DNA from 2 places in the Streptomyces sp. NPDC051921 genome. Region 2 is predicted to be linked to the other one. Evidence: riboswitches for the same ligand, from Rfam matches in the RefSeq annotation. Region 2 holds a riboswitch; the other holds the start of a gene.
The links. A riboswitch is a leader RNA that binds a small molecule or an ion and turns the genes downstream of it on or off. The one in region 2 is predicted to bind cobalamin.
Positions count from the first base shown of each region.

Region 1: another riboswitch for cobalamin. It lies ahead of AB0M16_RS05425 (acyl-CoA thioesterase); the one in region 2 lies ahead of AB0M16_RS17510 (CbtB-domain containing protein).

Region 1 is NZ_JBFAXU010000003.1:154,393-161,438, forward strand. It holds gene AB0M16_RS05410 (Re/Si-specific NAD(P)(+) transhydrogenase subunit alpha) at 1-766, opposite strand, end outside; gene AB0M16_RS05415 (amidase) at 1,345-3,081, opposite strand; gene AB0M16_RS05420 (TetR/AcrR family transcriptional regulator) at 3,256-3,978, shown strand; partial or broken gene AB0M16_RS05425 (acyl-CoA thioesterase) at 4,299-4,637, opposite strand; cobalamin riboswitch at 4,767-4,986, opposite strand; gene AB0M16_RS05430 (SpoIIE family protein phosphatase) at 5,021-7,046, opposite strand, start outside.
Region 2 is NZ_JBFAXU010000012.1:28,232-35,277, reverse strand. It holds gene AB0M16_RS17520 (alpha/beta hydrolase) at 1-724, shown strand, start outside; gene AB0M16_RS17515 (histidine phosphatase family protein) at 1,016-1,609, opposite strand; cobalamin riboswitch at 1,661-1,801, shown strand; gene AB0M16_RS17510 (CbtB-domain containing protein) at 1,837-2,055, shown strand; gene AB0M16_RS17505 (CbtA family protein) at 2,071-2,916, shown strand; gene AB0M16_RS17500 (D-2-hydroxyacid dehydrogenase family protein) at 3,072-4,031, opposite strand; gene AB0M16_RS17495 (glycosyltransferase) at 4,084-5,739, opposite strand; gene AB0M16_RS17490 (methyltransferase domain-containing protein) at 5,856-6,509, shown strand; gene AB0M16_RS17485 (FAD-dependent oxidoreductase) at 6,878-7,046, opposite strand, start outside.

The DNA.
Region 1 (7,046 bases), on a different contig from region 2:
GGATCAGCGCGGTGGTGATGACGATGTCGACCTCACGGCACTGCGCGGCGTAGAGCTCGGCCTCGCGCGCCTTGTAGGCGTCGCCCATCTCCTTGGCGTAGCCCGTCTTCGAGACCTCGACCTCCGGGGACTCGATCGACAGGTACTCGCCGCCCAGCGAGCGGACCTGGTCGGCGACCTCGGGACGCGGGTCAGTCGCGCGCACGACCGCGCCGAGCGAACCGGCCGTGCCGATCGCCGCCAGCCCCGCGACACCCGCGCCCGCCACGAGCACCCTCGCCGGCGGGACCTTCCCCGCCGCCGTCACCTGACCGGTGAAGAACCGACCGAACTCGTGCGCCGCCTCGACCACGGCACGGTAACCGGCGATGTTCGCCATGGACGACAGCACGTCCAGCGACTGCGCCCGGCTGATCCGCGGCACCGCGTCCATGGAGAGCGCCGTGAAGGGACGGCGGCCCAGCTCCTCGACCATGGCCGGGTCGAAGGCCGGCGCGAACAGGGCGATCACCGTCGCCTCCGGCCGCACCCGGTCCAGCTGGGACGGGTCCGGGGCGTTCACGCCGAGCACCACGTCCGAGGCCGCCGCGTCCCCGAGGGTCGCCCCGGCGGCCTCGTAGGCGCTGTCGGCGAAGCCGGCCGCGAGGCCCGCGCCGTGGTCGACGACGACCCCGTACCCCAGTTTGCGGATCTGTTCGATCGTGGCCGGTGTGGCCGACACACGACGCTCACCTGCCCGCGTCTCCTTGAGGACTCCGACAATCACGAGTGTTCTCCGTTCACTGCGTCGGCCGTCACGGCCGCGATCGATCTCGAATCCCGAAGCGCTTCCCCGTCCCTCGGAATCGTCCGCGGTGACCTCGTCCGGAGGTGCGTCAGGCCGGATTTCAGGACGTGGGCGTGTCGAGCCAGTCTGCAGAGAAGGGTGGCATCGTGGGGGCCTTCCGCGAGAAGCGCGGGGCGTGCTTCTCGCGGAAGGCGACGTCCTCATGCCCGTCTCCGACGCCGCCGCAGAACATCGCGAAGGAGTCCACGCGGTGCGCGTCCTCCGGGTGTGCGAGGGGCGTGGTGCGGACCGTCAGGTGCCGGGTCGGGGGCGGGGGCGCGACGCGCGAGCGGCCCGGAGTACGGCGGTCCGCCGGTGCTCGGGCGTGGAGAGTGCGGCGACCTCGATGACGACCCGGGCCGGCACGCTCGCGCCGGCCGACCCCGATCTGGAGCGGTCGGCCGACGATGCGGCCCATCGCTCACCGCTCCGGCGCCGAGACCCGGAGGGCCGGCGCGAGGTCGCCGGAGTGCCCGACGCGCGGTTCGTCGAGCGCGCCGACGAGGACTCCCCTCAGGTCACTCCGCCGACAGGCGCGGCGTGCGCGGCGGCACCGTGCGCCGACTGCCGGTCTTCTCGAAGGCCGCCGCGAGGGACAGCAGGGCGTTGTCGTCGTAGGCGCGGCCCGCGAAGGTCAGCCCGACGGGCATGCCCGTGTCCGCCATGGTGCCCATGGGCACGGTCACCGTCGGGATGCCGAGGTGGCGGGGGACCAGGTTGCCGTTGGCGACCCAGACGCCGTTGCGCCAGCCGAGGTCCGCCGACTCCACGTTGACGTCCATGTCCGCGGGGCCCACGTCGGCCACCGCGGGGAAGACCACCGCGTCCAGGCCCAGTCCGTCCATCCACAGCTCCAGGTCGACGCGGCGCGTCTCCTCCAGCCCGCGCAGCCCCTGCTCGAGGTGCGGCATGTCGGTGAGGGAGGCGTACGGGCGCTCGCGCACGAAGCGGGGGTAGTCGCCGATCGTGTCGTCGAAGCCGGCGTACCGGTCGGGCAGTTCGCCCTCCTGCTTGGGCCAGATACGGTCACCGTCGACGTCGGCCAGGGTGGAGAGAGCCGGATCGCCGTTGGCGCGCAGGAAGTCGTCCCAGGCCCAGGCGGACAGGTCCTCGATCTCGAAGGTGAGGTACTCGAGGCTGACCAGTCCGCGGGTGAGCAGCGAGGGCGCTCCGGGGCGGTCGGACTCGTAGTGGGAGACCACGGGGAAGTCGACCTCGACCACCTCGGCTCCGGCGGCCTCCAGGTCGCGGCGGGCGGCCTCCCACAGGGCGATCACCGAGGGGCGCGTGTCGATGCGCTGCCCGGTCTGGCCGCCGATGCCTCCCTCGGGGTTCGTTCCGGCGTCGGGGTCGGCGTTGATGTACATCCGGGGCACGCCGACGCGCTTGCCGGCGAGCGCCGCGGATGCCGCCACGGCGTCGGCGGGCGCGAGGGCCGGGTAGGAGGCGGGGCGCACCTGCGACGGTGCGGGCAGGGTCACCCACGGCTGTGCGCGCCACAGGTCCCCGCGCGTGTCCGGGTCGTCGGCGACGATGACGTCGAGCAGTTCGAACAGGTCGGCCATGGTGCGGGTGTGCGGGACCACGACGTCCATGGTCGGCACGAGCGGCCAGTTGCCGCGGACCGAGATCACGCCTCGGCTGGGGGTGTAGGCGCACAGGGCGTTGTTCGAGGCGGGGGCGCGGCCCGAGGACCAGGTCTCCTCGCCGAGGCCGAACGCGCCGAAGGACGCCGCCGTCGCCGTGCCGGAGCCGTTGGAGGAGCCGGAGCCGTAGGCGCTGGTGAGCCAGTCGGCGCTGTACGGGCTCTCCGCGCGGCCGTACACGCCGCGCTGCATGCCGCCGTTCGCCATCGGCGGCATGTTGGTCAGGCCGATCAGGACCGCGCCGCCCGCGCGCAGCCGCTCGATGGCGAAGGCGTCGCGCTGGGCGACGAGGTGCTCGAACGCCGGGGAGCCGGACGCGGCCGTGAGCCCCTGGGCGAGGTAGCTGTCCTTCGCGGTGTACGGGATGCCGTCCAGCGGTCCGAGGGTCTCGCCGCGGGCGCGACGGGCGTCGGAGGCCTCCGCCTCCGCGCGGGCCTGCGGGTTCATCACGACCATCGCGTTCAGAGCGGTGGGCGTACCGGGCCGGTCGTACGCGTCGATCCGCGCGAGGTAGGCGTCGAGCAGCTCGACCGCGGTCGTCTCGCCCTTCTCCAGCGCTGCGCGCAGGTCGGCGATACAGGTCTCCACGACATCGAATCCGCGCGTCATGTGGGTGTCTCCTGGGTGGTGGGTGGGGCAGGCGGGCCACTGGCCGTCGGGGCGGCCGCTACCAGCGGGCCGTCACACACCCCATCGTTCTAACTAGATTTTCAGTCTAGAGTAAGAGTCTAGGTTTCCGGAATCTAGACTGGGACCTGGATTTCCGGAACCGAAGGTGAGCTCATGCCGACGTCAGAGACCGGGCCCGCGCTGCCCGACCGCCTCCCCCCGTCGAAGGGCGTGACCGGGTCGGCGGGCGTCGGGACCGGCGCCGCCTCGCGGCCTGCGGCGCGGGTCCCGACGGACAGGAGACGTCAGCCCAGCGGGGACGAGGCGCGGGGGCGGGCCATGCAGGCCGCCATCAGCGTCATCGCCGAGAAGGGCACGGCGGCCCTGCGGATGTCGGACATCGCCGCGCGGGCCGGCATGAGCACCGGGCACATCCTCTACCACTTCGGCAAGAAGGACAGGCTCCTGCTCGAAGTCCTCGCCTGGAGCCAAGCCGACCTCTGGTCCCGGTTCCAGCAGGCCGTCGACGAGGCCGCGTCCCCCGTCGAGAAGCTGGACCTGTTCGTCCGCTTCTACCTGCCCCAGCACCAGGGCGACGAACGCTACGCGCTGTGGACGCAGGTCCTGGCCCAGCGCCACGACGAGGCAGGCCGACAGATCCTCACGGAGCTGCTGGACGGCTGGGACGAGCGCCTGGAGGCCATCCTTCGTGAGGGACGGGAACTGGGGCACTTCGCCGACGTGGACCTCTCCGAGTTCACCATTCGGGCCATCGCCCTGCTCAGCGGGCTCTCCGAGGACGTGATGTTCGGACGGCCCCGCTGGCAGCGGGCCTCCGCACACGCGTTCGCCCTGTCGGCCCTCGAACGCGAACTGCGTCCTGCCGGTCGGGACTGACGACGGCCGGAGCCGTTGATCCCGGCACGCGTGGGGCGGACGACGGACCTCCGATGTCGCGCCGGGCTCCCCGAGGCGTGCGCGTACCGGCGGTGCCCACGGAGGCGCGACCGGCCGGGCCCACCTTCACGGTGCGCCCGCCGCGCCCGGCCGGATCCCCGTCCAGGCTGCCGCCACCGAGCTCGCTCGCAGACGTGCTCACCGGCTCGCTCGCCGGGGCGCGCCCGACGGGCAGCGGTCCCTGGGGGGCCGCCCGCACCGTCACCGCACGTTCGTGCCCCCCCGCCGTGGAGTCAGGACCGACCGGGCCGTACGACGTCGAGCGCGGGAACGGGGCGCGGGGTGCCGTCGGCGTCGATCGCGACGAAGGTGAGGAACGCGGTCGCGACCTCGGTGGCCGGTCCGGAGTTGTTCCACCGCTCCGCGGTGACCCGGACCCCGACCGTCATGGAGGTCCGCCCGGCCCTTTCGAGCCCGGCCTCGACGCTGAGCAGGTCTCCGGCCCGCACGGGAGCCAGGAAGCTCATCCGGTCGACCGACACGGTGACGGCCGGACCGTCCGCGTGGCGTCCGGCGGCGGCCGCGGCGGCGTCGTCGATGAGCTTCATCATCACGCCGCCGTGGATGGTCCCGTACAGGTTGGTGTCGTGGTCGCTCATGATGTGGGCCAGGACGACCCGGGAGTCGTCCGGCGTCTTCGTCGTACGGGCTGGGCTGGTGACGGTGGGATCGGCCACGTCAACTCTCCTTCGCGAGTCGCGGCAGGGCGGTTCCGCACGGCGGGGATCGCCGTCGTACGGGCAGCGGGCAGGTCTTCGGACTCGCGGGCACGCCACTCCTGACGGAGGACACCTACTGGCCGTCGCTTCCCAGCCCCGTCCGGGGCCAGTGCGTATGACGGCGGTCGTTCCCGCTCACCGCTGCGGGGCAGTCCCGGATTCCCACCGGGTTCCCTCTTGCGACGCTCCCGCCTGGAGGACGGGGCGAACCAGCTGCCCGGCCAGCCTACGGCAGCGGCCGCGTACGGGGCCGGGCCCGTGGATCAGGCAGGGGGAAGGGCCTGCTCGGCCCAGATGACCTTGCCCTCCCGGGTGTGCCGGGTGCCCCAGCGCTCGGCCAGCTGGGCGACCAGCAGCAGGCCCCGGCCGCCCTCGTCGGAGGTGAGGGCGCGGCGCAGGTGCGGTGCGGTGCTGCTGGCGTCGAATACCTCGCAGGTCAGCGTGGCCTGGAGGATCAGCCGCAGGTGGACGGGTGGCTTGCCGTAGCGGATCGCGTTCGTCACGAGTTCGCTCACCACGAGTTCCGTGGTGAAGGACAGCTCGTCGAGACCCCAGGCGCCGAGCCGCTCGGAGGCGAAGGCGCGGGCCCCGGCGACGGCCGCCGGGTCGGACGGCAGGTCGACTGTGGCGACGTGCCCCGGGTCGAGCGCCCGCGTGCGGGCGACCAGGAGGGCGACGTCGTCCGCCGGCCGGTCGGGCAGCAACCTGGACAACAACCGGTCGCAGACCGTTTCGGGGTCCTCCGGGCTCTGGGCGAGGACGTCGCTCAGCACCGCGCGAGCCGTGTCCACGTCGTGCGTCCGGCTCTCGATCAGGCCGTCGGTGAACAGGGCGAGGAGGCTGCCCTCGGGGAGCTCGAACTGGGCCGTCTCGAACGGCAGCCCGCCCAGACCGAGGGGTGGGCCGATCGGCACGTCCGGGAACCGGACCGAGGGCGGGACGGAGCCCCCGGCGCCCGATGCCGCGGCGGTGCGCACCGCCGGCAGCACGTGTCCGGCGCTGGCGAGCGCGCACACGCGGGGGACCGGGTCGTAGACCGCGTAGAGGCAGGTGGCGCTGATCTCTCCGTCGTCCCGTCCCTCCTCGCGCTGGAGCCGGATCACCACGTCGTCGAGGTGGGTGAGCAGTTCGTCGGGCATCAGGTCGATGTCGGCGAAGGCGCGGACGGCCGTGCGCAGACGGCCCATGGTGGCCGCCGCGTGCAGGCCGCGGCCGACGACGTCGCCCACGACGAGGGCGACGCGGGCCCCGGACAGCGGGATCACGTCGTACCAGTCGCCGCCGACGCCCGCGCGGGAGCCGCTGGGCAGGTAGCGGGAGGCGGTCAGCACCGCCGACTGGTCCGCCGCGTGCCGGGGCAGCAGGCTGCGCTGGAGGGTGAGCGCGGTCAGCCGCTCGTGCGTGTACTGGCGGGCGTTGTCGATCGACACCGCGGCCCTGGCAGCGATCTCCTGGGCCAGGAGGAGGTCGTCGTCGTCGAACGGCGCCGCGGTCCGGTCGCGGAAGAACTGGACGAGGCCCAAGGTGTTCCCGCGGGCCTGGAGGGGGACCAGCAGGACCGAGTGGGAACCGGTGGCGTCGTCGGGGCCGTCGGGGTCCGCGGCCGGAACCCACGGTGCGGGGGCGGGGGAGTTCGCTGCCTGGTGCAGCAGGGGCTGTCCCGTGCTCAGGGCCCGAGCCGGCTCCGAGTCCGCAGGGAAGGCGTGCGTCCGGTCTGCTGGGGCGGGAAGGGGCCGGTCGTCGGCGGCTCGCTGGGCCACGCGGCGCAGTGACGGTTCGGCGGCGGGCAGGTGCGGTGCGCCGTCCTCGTGGAGCGCGGAGACGAGGAGGTCGACGGTGACGAGGTCGGCGAAGTCCTTGGTGCCGACCTGGGCCAGTTCCAGGGCGGTACGGGCGATGTCGAGGGTGCTCCCGATGCGCCGGCTCGCCTCGTCGGTCATCGCGAGCCGCCGTTGCAGCCGGCGTTCACGCTCCTCCTCGTAGGCGGCGACGACCTGTTCCGAGCCTCGGTCCACGTACGCGAACGCCGTCACCACCAGGCGCATCGTGGCGCGGTTGATCAGCCGCCAGTCGTCGGTGAGCCGTGCGGCCTGGGCCTGGATCTCCTCCAGGAGGGTGATGTGGCCGAGCCGGTAGGCCCGGAGGAGCTCACTGAGGGGCACTCCGCGCCGGGCGAACTCGCGGGCTATCTCCGGGGCCCGCGGGGGGAGCGTGACCTCGGTCGCGGGGAGTCCCTGTTCGATCATGTCCAGGAAGGCGGTCACGTGGTCGGCCGTCTCCTGCGCCGTG
Region 2 (7,046 bases):
CCACTTCGCCGACCGGACCGTCGTCACCTACGACCCGCGCGGCGTCGGCCGGAGCGTCCGCACCGACGGCGCGGCCGAGACGCGGCCCGAGGAGCACGCGGACGACCTGGCCCGGCTGATCGAGGACCTCGGCACCGGTCCCGTGGACGTCTTCGCCAGCAGCGGCGGCGCCGTCAACTCCCTCGCGCTGGTCGCCGCGCGCGGCGACCTGGTGCACACGCTCGTCGCCCACGAGCCGCCGAGCGCCCAGGTCCTCCCCGACCGGGAGGCGGCGCTCGCGGTCTGCTCCGACGTCCGCACGACCTACCTGCGCGACGGCTGGGGCGCGGGCATGGTCAGGTTCTTCGCGGTCGTCTCCCACAAGGGTCCGTTCCCGGCGGACTGGGCGGCGCGGCCGTTCCCCGCCCCCGACACCTTCGGCCTGCCGACCGAGGACGACGGAAAGCGGGACGACCCGCTGCTCGGGCAGAACATGCGCGGCTGCACCTCCTACGCCCCCGACTTCCCCGCGCTGCGGGCCGCGCCGACCCGGATCGTCGTCGCCGCCGGCGAGGAGTCCGAGGGGGAGCTCGCTGCGCGCGCGGCGGCGGCCGTCGCCCAGGGGCTCGGAACCCCGCTCGCCGTCTTCCCGAGCAACCACGGCGGCTTTCTGGGCGGCGAGTTCGGCCAGCACGGCGCCCCGGAGGCCTTCGCCAAGGCGCTGCGCGCCGCGCTCGAAGCCTGACGCCCCGTCCAGGTCCCGGGACCCGGGGCTCGCGACCGGACTCCGCAGCGCCGAGGCCGTGACCCGACGCCCGTGGCCCGACGCCGGGAGCGGCTCGCGATCGCCGACGCCCCCTCCCGGCCGCCTCCCCCGGCCCGCGGGGCACCCGCTCGGCGCCGTACCGCCGCGGCCCGGCTCGCGGCGCATCCCGCTCGGCGCCGTACCGCCGCGGCCCGGCCCGCGGCGCACCCGGCCAGCGTCGTACCTCCGCCCTGCTCGCGGGGCACCCGCTCGGCGCCGTACCGCCGCGGCTCAGTCGACCGGCGTCCCCAGGCGCACGTTCCAGCGGCCCGACCGTCCCGACAGCTCGATCCGCTCCAGCGGGCGCACGTCGAGCCGCCAGAAGACGGCCTCCGGCGCGCCGAGGGCGTGGGCGACGGCCGCGCGGATCACGTCCGGCTCGGCGAAGGCGAGCACGGTGCCCGGCTCCAGGGCGTCCATCCAGTCCGCGACCCGGACCCTCAGCTCCCGCAGCGACTCGCCGCCGTGCGGGGCGGCGGCCGGGTCGGACAGCCAGGCGGCCACCGACTCCGGCTCCTCGGCGGCGAGTTCGTCCAGGCTCCGGCCCCGCCACCGGCCCATCGCGCAGCCCGCGAGCGCCGGTTCGGCGGGCACGTCCGGGTGGCCGAGGAGCCCGGCCGTCCCCTCGCAGCGGACGGACGGCGAGCGGAGCAGGCGCATCCGGCGCGCCGGGCACAGCGGGCTGACGCTCCGGTTCCGCAGCGGCTCCAGCGGCCCGTCGTCGTCGAACCGCGCCTCGCGCAGCGCCTTGTTCATGGCGGGCGCGACCAGGGCGAGGTGCACGGTCCCGGTGCCGGTCCCGGCGGCGGGCGTGGACGTGGTCATGGGTGATACATCCCTCAGCGTTTCAGGCGGTCTTGGCGTGATGTGATCGGCGCGGTACCGTCAGTCGACATTTCCATATGAACGACGACGGCGAGACGGAAGCCCGGTGAGAATCCGGCACGGTCGCGCCACTGTGAGCCGCCCCCAGCCCGTGGACGGTGAGTCAGACCCGACGACCGTCGTCGCGCACCACCGTATGGGACGCGAGTTCCCGAGGAGGTTCCACCATGGCCGAGGCCATTGCGTCGCCCGCCGTTCCGTCCACCCCCGCCGTCACGCTCCCGGTCCGTGCCGTGCTTCCCTGGGCGGCCTTCGCCGGCATCCTGATGCTCGTCGCGCTCTACTTCGTCGGTGCCGAGCAGGGGGCCACCTCCCTGTTCGCGGGCAGCGACGTGCACGAGTGGGTGCACGACGGGCGCCACCTGCTCGGTTTCCCCTGCCACTGAGGGGCCACCGCGCACATGTCTTCCCCCGCTCACGTCCCCACCGCGCCCACGGGCTCGCTCGTCGGGAGACTCCTGGTCCGCGGCATGCTCGCGGGCCTGATCGCCGGACTGTTCGCCTTCGCCGTCGCCTACGTCGCCGGTGAGCCGTCCGTCAACGCGTCGATCGCCGTCGAGGAGGCCGCCGCCAAGGCGGAGCACGCGGCGGCGCCGGCGCACGACCACGGCGCCAACGGGGCGGCCACCCAGGCCGACTCCGAGGAGGAGATCGTCAGCCGGGACCTGCAGTCCACGGCGGGTCTCGCCACCGGCGTCCTCGTCTACGGCGTCGCCCTCGGCGGCATCGCGTCCCTGGCGTTCTGCTTCGTCCTGGGACGGGTCGGCCGGTTCACCCCGAAGGCCACCGCGGCGCTCGTCGCGGCGGCGGCCTTCACCACGGTCTACCTGGTGCCGTTCCTGAAGTACCCGGCGACCCCTCCGGCCGTCGGCAACCCGGACACCATCGGGAAGCGCACCACGCTCTTCTTCCTGATGATCCTGCTGAGCGTGCTGCTCGGCATCGCCGCGGTCGTCGCGGGCCGCCGGCTGGCGCCGCGCCTCGGCAACTGGAACGCGACCGTCGTCGCGGGCCTCGGCTTCGTCGCCGCGGTCGGGATCGCCTGCGCGTTCCTGCCCGGCAACGAGGACGCGGTGGCGGCCACCTTCCCGGCCGCCGTGCTGTGGGAGTTCCGGCTCGCGACCCTGGGCATCCAGGCGGCCCTGTGGGTGGCCTTCGGGCTCGCCTTCGGGCTGCTCGCGGAACGCCTGCTCGCCCCCAGGGCGCAGGCGGCACCGGGCGTGACGGCGGCGGCCCCCGCCGCCTGAACCCCGCGACGCACGACAGCGATCGGCCCCGTCCACCCGGTGAGGTGGACGGGGCCGGTCGTCGTTCCGCGCGCCGTTCCGCGGCGCCGGGCCCGGTCGTCGACCTTCCGCCTGCCGGGCGAGGCGGGAGTGCGACGAGGGGGCCCAGCCGTGGCCTAGCCGAGCTCGCGCACCGGCGCCCCGGCCAGGAAGGCCTCGATGTCCTCGACGGCCTGGCCGAAGTAGCGGGCGTAGTTGTCCTCGGTGACGTAGCCGAGGTGCGGCAGGGCGAGCACGTTCGGCAGGGCGCGCAACGGGTCGTCGGCGGGCAGCGGCTCGGTGTCGTACACGTCCAGACCGGCCCCGCCGATCCGGCCCTCGCGCAGTGCCCGCAGCAGTGCGGGGCCGTCGACGAGTCCGGACCGCGAGGTGTTGACGAGGTGGGCGCCGGGGCGCATCGCCCGCAGTTCCTGCTCCCCGAGGAGGCCGCGGGTGCGGTCGGAGAGCACCAGGTGCAGGGAGACGACGTGGGCGGCGCCGAGCAGTTCGTGCAGCGAGGCCGCCCGCCGCACACCGTGCCCGGCCGCCCGCTCGTCGGTGAGGTTCGGGCTCCAGGCGGTCACGTCCATGCCGAAGGCCTGCCCGATCCGCGCCACACGGCCGCCGATCTTGCCGAGTCCGACGAGGCCGAGGGTGCGGCCCGCCAGGTCCGTGCCGACCGTCGACTGCCAGGGCCCGCCCTCCCGCATCGCCCGGCTCTCGGTGTGGACCTGCCGGGCGAGCCCCAGGATCAGCGCCCAGGTCAGCTCGGTGGGCGGGACGGAACTGCTGTCCGTGCCGCAGACGGTGACGCCCCGCTCGCGTGCGGCGGCCACGTCCACGGACGCGTTGCGCATCCCGGAGGTGATCAGCAGCCGCAGCCGCGGCAGCCGTGCGAGGAGCGCGGCGTCCACCGGGGTCCGCTCCCGCATCACCACGACGATCTCGCAGTCCTCGACGGCGCCGACGAGCGCGTCCCGGTCGGTGAGGTGCTCGCGCAGGACGCGCACCTCGACCCGCCCGTCGAGCCGGCCCCAGTCGGCGGAGGAGAGGGCGACGCCCTGGTAGTCGTCGAGGATCGCGCAACGCAGTGTCATGCAGCGCATGATGGCGTACGGGACCGGTGCGCGGGCGGTCGGGGGCGCGCGGCTACTTCCAGTTGATCCGGGCCTTGACCGCGCGGGCCGCCTTCCAGCCGAAGCTGACGGCGTACGCGGAGACCGCCGACGGCGCCGGCTTCACCTGGAGCACCAACTGTCCGTCGCGCGGGCCGATCCGCACCGTGTGCAGCTTCTTGCCGGCGCCGGGCAGCGACACGGCGTGCTCGTCGGCCCGCTTGCTGACCTTGCCGCCGAGGGCCGTGCCGAGGTTGCCGCGGGCGGTCAGGCCCTGAGCCGTGCAGCGCAGCGAGAGGTGCCAGTCGCCCTTGGGCAGGGCGCCGCCGCCGTCGGCGGTGGCCAGGTCGACGGAGGCGCGGAAGCAGGCCCGCCCGTAGTCGTAGGTCTCCTTGCCGCGGGTGACGGTCAGGTGCGGGGAGGGGACCTGCTCGGCCGGGACGGCGATCTCCCGTCCCGTGCCGACGTGCTTGAGGACGACCTCCGTCACCAGGTCGTCGGTGTCGGCCTGGTCGAGGTACGCGTAGCCGGCGAGGTCCAGGACGGTGCCTCGCCAGGCCAGCCGGTCGACCCGGCGACGCGGGCTGACGCCGAGCGCCGCGCGGGTGATGTCGCACAGCTCCTCGTGCGCGGCGGAGCCGACGGCCGGGAACGGCGGCGTGGCGTACAGCTTGCCGTCGCGGACGACGGCCTTGCCCGGCTGCCCGGCGACGTGCCACTCCACGACGGAGACGAGCTCGTCCGTCAGCCCCTCGCGCAGGCAGTGCGCGATGAGCTTCTCGTTGACGGGCATCTTGGCCAGGATCTCGGGGTTGATCCACTTACGCGCGTAGGGGCGGGCCAGTTCGACCATGCGCTTGCGCTCGTCGCCGTCGGCGGCGAGGAAGCGTTGGTCGAAGCGGCGGATCATCTCGACGTTGACGTGCCGTCCGACGAGGTGGTCGCGCAGCGGGCCGGGCTCGGTGAGGCCGGTGACGAGGTCGACCATCTCGTCGGCCTGCTCCACGGCGACGGTGAAGTCGATGCCGTTCGCGGTGATGTTGCCGTCGTCGCCGCGCTTGACGACGTAGTAGCAGTCGTAGTCGCCGACGATCGAGATGACCCCGCTGTGCAGATAGGCCCGCGCGACGAAGTGCTGGTCCTCGCTGATGCGCATGTGCTCGGGGAAGCGCAGCCCGTGCTTCTCGATGACCTCGCGCCGGAACAGCTTGAAGGGCATGAGGGTGTAGTAGACGTCGCCCTTGGACAGGTCGACCTTGTCGACGTTCTTCGCGAAGACCTGCTTGGGCACCCGGCGTCCGACGCCGATCAGCTTGGCGAGCACCGTGTCCGAGCCGTTCTTCTCGGCCATCGCGACCAGCCGCTCCAGGGCCTCGGGCCCGAGACAGTCGTCGCCGTCGACGAAGAACACGTAGGTGCCGGTGGCGTGGTCGAGCCCCACGTTGCGCGGCCGGCTCGGCCCGCCGGACGCCTCCTGGTGCACGACCTTCATGACGCCCGGGTGCCGCTCGGCCCACGCGTCGAGCGCCTCACCGCTGCCGTCGGTGCTGCCGTCGTTCACGGCGACGACCTCGATGGCGTCCAGACCGATGGTCTGCTGCTCGATCGACTGGAGGGTCAGTTCCAGGTACGGCATCGCGTTGTACACGGGCACGACGAGAGAGACCGTGGGCGTACGCGGGACGTTCATCTTTCGGATCCCCCAGTGCAGATCTTGTGAAGCTGGTCGCGACGCCGCATCGTATCGCCAGCTGGGGGAAGGCGGATCAGCCGCCGTCCGGACCCGGTCACCCTAGGCTGACGGACATGGCATCCACGGCGACTTCCCGGATGGCGCAGGCATTCGACGAGCTGTCAGGTGACTACGACGACGCCCACCATGACGCCGTCGCGGCGGAACTGACCCGCTGGCTCGACCCGTCGGCGGGCCGAGCGGTGGCCGACGCGGCGTGCGGCACCGGGGCGGTGGCCCTCGCGGTGGCCGGGCGCTGGAAGGGGTCCGGGGCGGCGTCGCCTGTCCTCGCGGTGGACCTGTCGGCCGGGATGGTGGCGGCCGGTCGGGCCCGGGCCGAGCGGGCGGGACTGGCCGGCGCGGTCGACTGGCGCGTCGGCCCGGCGGTTCCGCTGCCCGTCCGCGCCGGTGCCCTGGACCTGGTGCTGTGCGCGTCCTCGCTGCACTTCCTGGGCAGGGCCGCACTCGCGGACTGGCTGCGTGCCCTACGGCCGGGCGGCCGGGTCGGCTTCAGCCTGCCGGTGGCGTCGACGTTCCGGCCACGCGGTGTGTTCGCCGAATTGGTCGCGGCCGATCTGCCGTTGCCCGAGACCGCCGAGGACGCGGTCCGCCTGACCGAAGCGGCGGGCTTCACGGCTGTGGCCGCGCGGACGTTCCAGGTCGGCACCCGCGCCGTACTCCTGGTCCGGGCCGAGACGCCCGGCGGCGAGGGCGGACGGGCCGGCTGACACCGAGGCCCTGTCCCGCGCCGACGCCCGGTGGCGGTCGCGACCGCGCCACGGGCGGGCCCGGGGGTGGGGAGCGGAAGCCGCGGTCGGCCGAACGCCGACGCGGGAACCGCGCGCGGACCCGGACCTGCTGGCCCGGTGCCGCGCCCCGGTCTTGCTGGCCGGGTGCTGCCGGCCCGGACCTGCTGCCGGCCCGGTGCCGCGCCCCGGACCCGCCTGCTGGTCCGGTGCCGCGCCCCGGACCTGCCGGCCCGGTGCTGCGACTCCGACCCGCTGCCCTGTGTCCGTGCCCCGGACCCGCCGCCCCGGGTCTGCGACCCGGGGCTCCGGTCGCGGCGGCGGTGCGGCGGAGGCGGTGGGCTCGGGGGTCAGGCCGTCGCCCGCGACGGGGTGCGGCGCTGGGTCTCCTGCCGTACGACCCGGCGGCGCCGGGACGGCAGGCCCGCCGTCGGGTTGGCGACGCCCCAGGCCGCGCCCTTGCAGATCAGCTCCTTGTAGAGGGCGGCCACGCGGCCCGTCAGGGCCTTGTCGACCGCG